Regions from separate parts of the Desulfitobacterium chlororespirans DSM 11544 genome, predicted to be linked through region 2. Evidence: riboswitches for the same ligand, from Rfam matches in the RefSeq annotation. Region 2 holds a riboswitch; the other holds the start of a gene.
What was found. A riboswitch is a leader RNA that binds a small molecule or an ion and turns the genes downstream of it on or off. The one in region 2 is predicted to bind FMN.
Positions count from the first base shown of each region.

Region 1: it holds a riboswitch for FMN, as region 2 does, so the genes downstream of both, ribD (bifunctional diaminohydroxyphosphoribosylaminopyrimidine deaminase/5-amino-6-(5-phosphoribosylamino)uracil reductase RibD) here and BUA14_RS05490 (DMT family transporter) in region 2, are expected to answer to the same signal.

Region 1 is NZ_FRDN01000014.1:176,974-181,186, forward strand. It holds gene BUA14_RS21230 (RNA polymerase sigma factor) at 1-443, shown strand, start outside; gene BUA14_RS21235 (DUF4367 domain-containing protein) at 412-1,131, shown strand; gene BUA14_RS21240 (GNAT family N-acetyltransferase) at 1,299-1,856, shown strand; FMN riboswitch at 1,912-2,026, shown strand; gene ribD (bifunctional diaminohydroxyphosphoribosylaminopyrimidine deaminase/5-amino-6-(5-phosphoribosylamino)uracil reductase RibD) at 2,136-3,254, shown strand; gene BUA14_RS21250 (riboflavin synthase) at 3,294-3,938, shown strand; gene BUA14_RS21255 (bifunctional 3,4-dihydroxy-2-butanone-4-phosphate synthase/GTP cyclohydrolase II) at 3,966-4,213, shown strand, end outside.
Region 2 is NZ_FRDN01000004.1:563,896-568,108, reverse strand. It holds gene BUA14_RS05495 (oxidoreductase) at 1-644, shown strand, start outside; gene BUA14_RS05490 (DMT family transporter) at 874-1,836, opposite strand; FMN riboswitch at 1,976-2,125, opposite strand; gene BUA14_RS05485 (VanZ family protein) at 2,268-2,972, opposite strand; gene vanX (D-Ala-D-Ala dipeptidase VanX) at 3,275-3,883, shown strand; gene BUA14_RS05475 (UDP-N-acetylmuramoyl-tripeptide--D-alanyl-D-alanine ligase) at 4,039-4,213, shown strand, end outside.

The DNA.
Region 1 (4,213 bases), on a different contig from region 2:
GTTTGGTAATGCTTGGCTCACAGCAGAATGCTGAAGATGCTCTGCAGGATACTTTTGTGAAATATACTTCAAGGGCACCGGTTTTCACCGGGGCGGAACATCAGAAAGCCTGGCTGATCCGCGTGGCTGCAAATGTCTGCAAAGACATGCGCAGGTTTAATTTCCGTCATAAGCACATGAACATTGAGAGATTGTCGGAGTTCTGCAAATCTGAGGAGGACTCAGGTATATTGGAGGCAGTCTTCTCGCTGCCCGCACAGTACAGAATGGTTTTGTTTCTGCATTATGTCGAAGGCTATGATGTGGGCAGTATCGCGCATATGGCAGATATTTCGCCTGCAGCGGTGAAAAAACGTCTTCAGCGCGGCAGGGAAAAATTAAAGCTCAAATACACAGAGGAGGATTTCAGATATGAAAAAACACCAGTTAAGACAAGCATTTAGCGGCATGCATATCACAGCTGAACTACAGCAGCGCCTGATTGAGAATTGCACCCGTTCAGCGGCTGCGGAAGCCAAAGCCAAAGCTTATCGGCTCCCCAGAAGATGGCTCGCTCTGGCAGCGTCACTGACCCTATTTGTGGCATGTTTCTCTCAAACCACATATGGAAGTTCGTTCTATGAGAAATTTGTCGGCGTGGTTTTGGGCGGGCACACATACTACTTAACCGGCCCGGTTCCGGCGAATGATGTTCCTGATCCCAGCTTAACGAAGGACTCAAGCGAAGAAAACCACACCGACAGCCGCCGCCCTGGGTTCACTGACTTGGCCGAAGCGCAAGCGTATCTCGACTTTGAACTGAAACTCCCTACCTACCTTCCCGAAGGCTATCAGCTTGACAGGATCAGCCTGTATACCACCAATAACGATGCTATCAGCGGAGAGTATGCCGACATTTTCTTTACCAAAGGCAAGCGGCTTATCTATCTCCAGACAAGGCTCATGAACGAAAAAACAAGCTTTGCAACGGAACTGGGCAATATGAAGCTGACCGAAATCAATGGATACAGTGCGCTGCAGGGAAGAAAGAATTTAGATGTTGATATCAATGGCGTGATGTATATGTTCAGCGCATCGAAAGCCGATGTAGGCGCCGATGAACTGATAAAGATGGTGGAATCAATCGACTGATTTCAGCGAATCTAAATTTCCACTACGAATGGCCACCGAATGTTCATAGGGCAAAACAGGCTGACATAGCGTCAGCCTGTTTTTGTTGCGATACGCAAGGAATACCGGATATGGTATAATTTAAACATAACGACACTATCCCATCAATATCATTGGGAGGCAAAGCCATGTTGCAGGGAAAAAAGACCTTTCTCCGTCCGCTGGAGCTTGATGATATCCCCATTTTTTATCAATGGTATAACGACCAAAACCTTAATTATTGGGCGAATGCCGCCTGGCCTTTGAGCACAATGCTTAGTGAAGAGGAAATCGAAGAACGCTTTTTTACCCCCCAGAAAGAGGTTGGCCGCTATCTCATTCTCAATGAAGAGCAAAAGCCCATCGGAACCGTAGGTTATCGGGATGTCAATCTTCCCGCCCGCTCGGCGGTACTGTTCATCATTATCGGCGAAAGTGATTATTGGAACCGGGGCTATGGCACGGACGCTTTAAAAGTACTGATCGACTATCTTTTCTATCAGTGGAATTTTCATCGCCTGAGCCTTGACTTATGGGACGGGAATCTGCGTGCTTTAAAAGCCTATGAGAAACTGGGCTTTAAGGTTGAAGGCAGATTAAGACAGGCGCGCTTTGTCTTAGGTGAGTATCGCGATGCGATCCTCATGGGCCTGCTGCGGGATGAATATCTGGAGCACCATCCCCCTCATCCTCCCCAAAGGATCTAAATTTTCTTAAAGGGTTGAATTCATTAATAAGTTAGAGTATTATATATAAGTAATTGAATACCTCTGGGGATTGGTGAAATTCCATACCGGCGGTCAAGCCCGCGAGCCACTATGGCAGATCTGGTGTAATTCCAGAGCCGACAGTAAAGTCTGGATGAGAAGAGGAAATTAAAGTGCTGATGCGCTTTTTATTTGTCATGGTTTTTAGGCCCCAGAGGATGAACTCTGGGGTTTTTTATAGTGTTTTTATGGAAAACTAAGCAAAACTAACTCAAAGAGATGGGAAACGGCGGCGATCACATGGAACTTGACAATCATTACATGTCCCGGGCTCTGGAATTGGCAGCCCTGGCTATGGGCAGGACCAGCCCGAATCCCCTCGTAGGATGTGTCATCGTTAACGATGGCGCTATTGTCGGTGAAGGCTATCATCAAAAAGCCGGCACTCCCCATGCTGAAGTTCACGCTCTGCAGGCGGCCGGAGAACATGCCCGGGGAGCCACGGCCTATGTCACTTTAGAGCCTTGTTCTCATTTCGGGAAAACCCCTCCCTGTGCCGACGCACTGATTAAGGCGGGAATCCAACGCGTCGTCGTGGCTATGGTGGATCCCAATCCCTTAGTGGGCGGACAAGGAATCGCCCGCTTGCGGGAAGCCGGCATCCAGGTTGATGTGGGGCTTAAAGAAAAGGAAGCCAGGACCTTAAACAAGGGCTTTCTAAAGGCTATACAAACCGGCCTTCCCTTTGTCCTCTACAAATCGGCTTTAACCCTTGATGGTAAAATAGCGACGGAGTCGGGAGATTCCCAATGGGTTACCAATGAAGCCTCCCGTGCCTATGTCCACCGGCTGCGCGATCGCTTCGATGTGATTATGGTGGGCAGTGAAACCGTGCGCCAGGATAATCCTGCTTTGAATTGCCGGATTGGCGAAGGCCGGGACCCGGTGCGCCTGATCGTGGATGGAGCATTGAAAATTCCTCTGCAAGCCGCCGTACTTGCCTCCTCCTGCACGGCCCCCTGTCTCATCGCAACCACGGCTTCCGCTCCTTTGGATAAACTGGAAGCCTTGCAAGCTCTGGAGAATGTAGAGGTTTGGCAGTATGATTCACCCCGTTATGTTCCTTTAAAAGACCTGCTGGGGGATTTAGTCAAACGAGGTTGGAACTCCGTATTGCTGGAGGGCGGCGGTGGGCTGGCCGGCTCCCTGCTCCGCGAACAGCTTATCGATGAGGTGGAGTTTATCTATGCGCCCAAACTCATCGGCGGCAGAGGCCCTTCCCCTCTGACCGGGCTTGAGCTTCCTTTGATGGCACAGGCGATTCCTTTGGAATTCCTGGAGATCGACGGAGGAACCGGAGATCTTCGGGTCCGGGCCAAAGTAAATTATGCCGATTAAGCAATCATCCGATTAAGCAGTTAAGAGAGGTGAGTGAACATGTTTACCGGTATCATCGAAGAGTTAGGCAAGGTAGCGGATCTGAAGGTTCTCCCTGATTCCGCTCAATTGACTCTGGAAGGAACTAAAGTGCTTGAAGGCACCCAAATCGGAGACAGTATCGCCGTCAACGGTATCTGCCTCACGGTGGTGAAGATGCAGGGAAATTTATTTACCGTGGATGTCATGGCAGAAACTTTAAATAAAACCAATCTTAAAGAATGCAGCCGGGGAACGCGGGTCAACCTGGAGCGGGCTCTGCAGCTCTCCACCCGATTGGGCGGCCATCTGGTAAGCGGTCATGTGGACGGAGTGGGCACCATTCAAAAAATCACCCCGGTAGGAATTGCCCGGGTCTTTACCATCAAGGCCGCCCCGGAACTTTTAAACTATGTTTTGCCCAAAGGCTCCATCGCCATTGACGGCATTTCCCTTACCGTGGTGGATCTCCTCCCCCAGGCTTTTACCATATCTCTGATCCCCCATACCCGCCAGGAAACCACTTTGGGCTTTAAAGGCGTGGGTGATATAGTCAATCTGGAAACCGACCTGATCGGAAAGTATGTGGCACGGTTCATGGAGAAAAAAGAAGCCCCCCCAAAGGATTTATCCATGAGTTTCTTAGCCGAAAACGGCTTTATCTAGGTTAGATTTTAGACAGGAGTGATCAACATGGAATTTCGCTTTAACACGATTGAAGAAGCCATCGAAGACATTCGCCAAGGCAAAATGATTGTCGTTGTGGATGACGAGGAAAGAGAAAATGAAGGGGATCTGCTGATGGCTGCAGAAAGAGCAACCCCTGAGGCGATCAATTTTATGGCCACCTATGGCCGGGGTTTAATCTGTGTCCCCATGACCGCCGAACGCATTCAAGCCTTAAACCTTGAGCCCATGGTAACCCACAATACGGATCCCCA
Region 2 (4,213 bases):
AAGGACCTCACGAAAACCTCGGGGACCTTAAGGCTTACCTGGCCAGTCAGTTGGAGCTTAACGGCGTAACCGTCGTTTTGAGCAAGGAAGTCGACGCCGCCCTGATCGCCGGCGAAGCCCCCGATGCCGTAATCCTTGCCGTCGGCTCCTTGCCGGGCGAGGTGGGCGTAAGCGGCGGCAGTGTGCCGACTATCGATTATGACCGATTCATGGGCAACAACACCGGTGAAAACGTGGTGGTATTCGGTTCCAATGCTCAGGCCTTTGACGCCGCTTTGTGGCTGACGGTGCGCAAGAAGAAGGTCACCATTGTGACACCGAATCCCAACGAGGATCTCGACAAGCAACAGTCTCATCACGCCCAGCGCTTTATGACTACAGCCCTCTATGCTCTGGGTGTCAAAGCCTATCCGGGATCCATGATCAAGGAAATCGGGGACGGCAAGATTACTATTGCCTCGGACTACGGAGTGGAAACCGTGATCGCCGCCGACTCGATCATCAACGCCGCCGACTTGCTGCCGAACAAGTCTTTGCTTGACGGTGTTGCGGTGAAGGAGACTTACGCTATCGGGGACTGCAATGAGCCTTATAACATCGCTTTGGCCATCCGGGCCGGAAACGATGTGGGCCGCGCTGTGTAGTACAACGTGGTTGCCGTGGTTGCGCTCTGCTTTTCAAGCAATGACCTTTTCTATCGTCAGCAGTAATTAGATACGTCATTGTTGAGGGAAAGAGTGGATACCGTAATTTAATTTAGAAACTAAAAACTGCCGCCAAAGCCCATCAAGGCTTAGGCGGCAGTTTTTGTATCCTTAAAGAAATGGTATTTGTTTAGCTCAGGCTTCGGCATAAGGCATAAGATATAAAGTGCTATAGGCCTGCCAGGTTGGCTCTTTCAGAAGTTTTCACCGCAGACTTGGGATCATTAGGCAACCGCGACAGTTGCAGTACGACAAGCCAAACGATGGCAAAGCCCAGCCATTGCCCCAAATCGATGGTTTGGTGGAGAATCAGCCAGTTTACGAGCAGGCCGGTGGCCGGGAAAGCCAGTTCGGCAATGGTGGCATGGGAAGCCCGGACGCCGTTCAAGCCGCGGTAATAGAGCAAGAGGCTTAAAAGGCTGGGCACGAGGGTCTGGTACAACAGGTTGGCCCAGACCGGAGCCAGATGGAGACTTTGACCGAGATCGGCCCAGTTGGGTTGCTGTACCAGGACAATGACGGTTAAGAGCGGCAGCGCGACAGCAAATCTCAGGGCAGTCAAGGTGGTGAAGGATAATTTTCCGATCAGACGCTTGCCCATGACGGTGGATCCGCCCCAGAGAGCGGCTGCTCCGATGGCACATAAGGAACCGAGCAATTGTGCTAAGCTGACTTCGGAAGTTGGCAGGTGCAGGCCGAAAGTAAGCAGGTAGGCGCCGATCAGGGCCACAACAAACAGGGCATAGAAATCTTTTCTCATCCGTTCCTTAAGCATCCAGGAGGCGAGAAGAATAACAAAGATGGGCTGAACTTTCTGCAGGAGCAGGACCACATTGGGATTACCATAAGTAAATCCGGCGGTGAACAGAATGGAGGCCAAGGCTGAGCCGCCCCAGCCGATAAATAAGACAGCCAGCCAGTCTCCGCCATTGAGTTGCTTCAGCTCCTGACGCTTCCAGATGAGCACAGGTGCGGCAAATAAGAATAGTAACAGGTGCTCCAACCAGACGATTTGTGAAGATGACACATGTTGCAATAAGGATACGATGAAGACCCCGTCCAGGCCCCACATGGCTGCCCCCAGGGCGATGAGCCAGATGCTCCGATTGGATGATTGCTTTGATTGCTGCATTGATAAATCCCCCAATAGTGAATGTGTGAGAATAAAACCCTCTGAATCGGAAAGAACAAAAATGCCTCGAGGAAATCGTGTTCCTCGAGGCATAAACATACAAACATAACAAACATAAGGCCACTTGTCCTAAGCTAGTTTGTACCTTCTCCCATCCGGACTATACCGTCGGCCTTGGAGTCTCACCAAGTCAGTCGGTGCAGCACTGGCGCTGCACTGAGTTGCGGGCTGAATTGCACGGGCAATCATTACCGCCGGTCGGGAATTTCACCCTACCTCGAAGGTTCGTATTCATCTAAAAAGAGTATAGCACATTGTTGGCTTCAGTGGTAGATACCTTAGGCATAGAGTTGCTATCCATTCCATGCCAAAGGACAGCTTTGACTGCCGCCTTTCCGCAAGAGCAAGAAGGGATAAATTATCTGCTTACTTCAGATAACTTGTCTAAGTAAAGACCAGAAGAATGAATAATACACAAAGAACATACCGGCGAAGGCGCTGGCCAGATAAAACCATGCCTCTTCGCGAAGGAGCAAGGGGATTTTTTTGATCTGGGTACTTTGGACAGAAACCTTGTCCTGTAATTTTGCCAGATGTTTTTTCAGCAGTCTGAAAATTCCCCATCCGATTAACGCTCCGAGAGTATTCATCAGTAAATCATCAAGATCCGTTATTCTGCTATTGAACAATTGACTCAATTCTATGATCAGTGAGAATACAAAACCGGATAATGCTGTTTTCCATAACACTTCATACTTCTTCCAAATCAATGGCAGTATAAATCCAAAAGGGACGAAGAGCAACATATTTTCTATATAGGGGCGAACACCCTCTGTAAGCCAAAAAAACGGCATCCAATTAATCTCATCCGGTGGAAAATTCAACCCCGTTGATGTTACTATACCAAAGCGGTTTTGAACAATATCCATTAGGGAAGGAATACCAGTAATACTCAGCACACCGGTAAGGTAGTAGACAAAGATACAAACGATTGCCATATGCCCCTTTGACAGTGTATAGCCCATCTTTTTGCTTTGAGAGGTCAGTAGGGTATGATAGGGAACCAAGAATGGCAAAGTACTGATGAACCATGTCATTGACGCTATAATAAGCCTTAAAATAAACATCAAAATCATATTGCTCACTAATGCACCTCCGTTGTAATTAACTTGGTTCATTATAGGGTATTTAAAAAAGAAATATCTTAATAAACCCTTAAGATAGGGTGATTTTCTCCTTAATCTGAATCTCCGGATATGGAAATAAGGAAATCTTAAGAAATCCATAAGTTAAAATTCCAACATCGCCTGCCTGATTTCGCTAAGATAAAAATGTCGAATCGGACAGGTTTTTATATTCCTGGAAGGGGGTCTCGGACAAAAGCAAAGAAAAATGTAACTATGCAAGGATGAATCGTGTCGTTGAAAGGAGAAAGACCATGAAAAGTGATTTTGTCTTTGTGGACGAGTTTGTATCAGGAATACGTTGGGATGCTAAATACGCCACCTGGGATAATTTTACCGGCAAACCGGTGGACGGCTATGCAGCCAATCGAATTGTCGGTACGAGAGCGTTGTGCGCGGCCTTGGAAAAAGCACGGGAAAACGCCGCATCCTTGGGCTTTGGCTTGCTTCTTTGGGATGGTTACCGCCCTCAATGCGCCGTAGATTGCTTTCTGCGCTGGTCTAAACAGCCGGAAGATGGCCGGACGAAACAGAAACACTATCCGAATATTGACCGATCCGAGATCATCGAAAAAGGATATGTGGCTGCCAAGTCGGGCCACAGCCGGGGCAGCGCCATTGATTTAACCCTTTATCATTTAGCTTCCGGAACACTTGTACCCATGGGCGGTGATTTTGATTTGATGGATTCAGTCTCACATCATGGCGCACATGGAATCAGCCAAGCCGAAGCGAGAAACCGTCAATATCTTTGTTCGATCATGGAGGCCAGCGGTTTTGTTTCCTACGCTTGCGAGTGGTGGCATTACAGCCTGAAACACGAACCTTATCCCAACACTTACTTTGATTTTCTCATCGCCTAGCTGAGCCGGAGCTCAGCGTGCGGCGGCATTTGGGGATGCCGGCGGAAGTGAGCATAAGACCTGGCGGAATACATACAGTGCAAAACATGCTGTTCCGCTAGTGCAAAACCGGAAATATCAATCTTAACGACGAGAACTGTGAGGTGCCTTTTGCAATGGAAATGACGGTATGCGAAATCGTCGCCGCCTGCGGCGGAAAATTACTCTGCGGGGACCTGGATACGGTGGTGACCTCGGTGGTGACCGACAGCCGGAAAGTGACCGACGGTTCCCTGTTTGTCCCCCTCAAAGGCGAAAAGGCGGATGCCCACACCTTTCTGCACGCCGCAT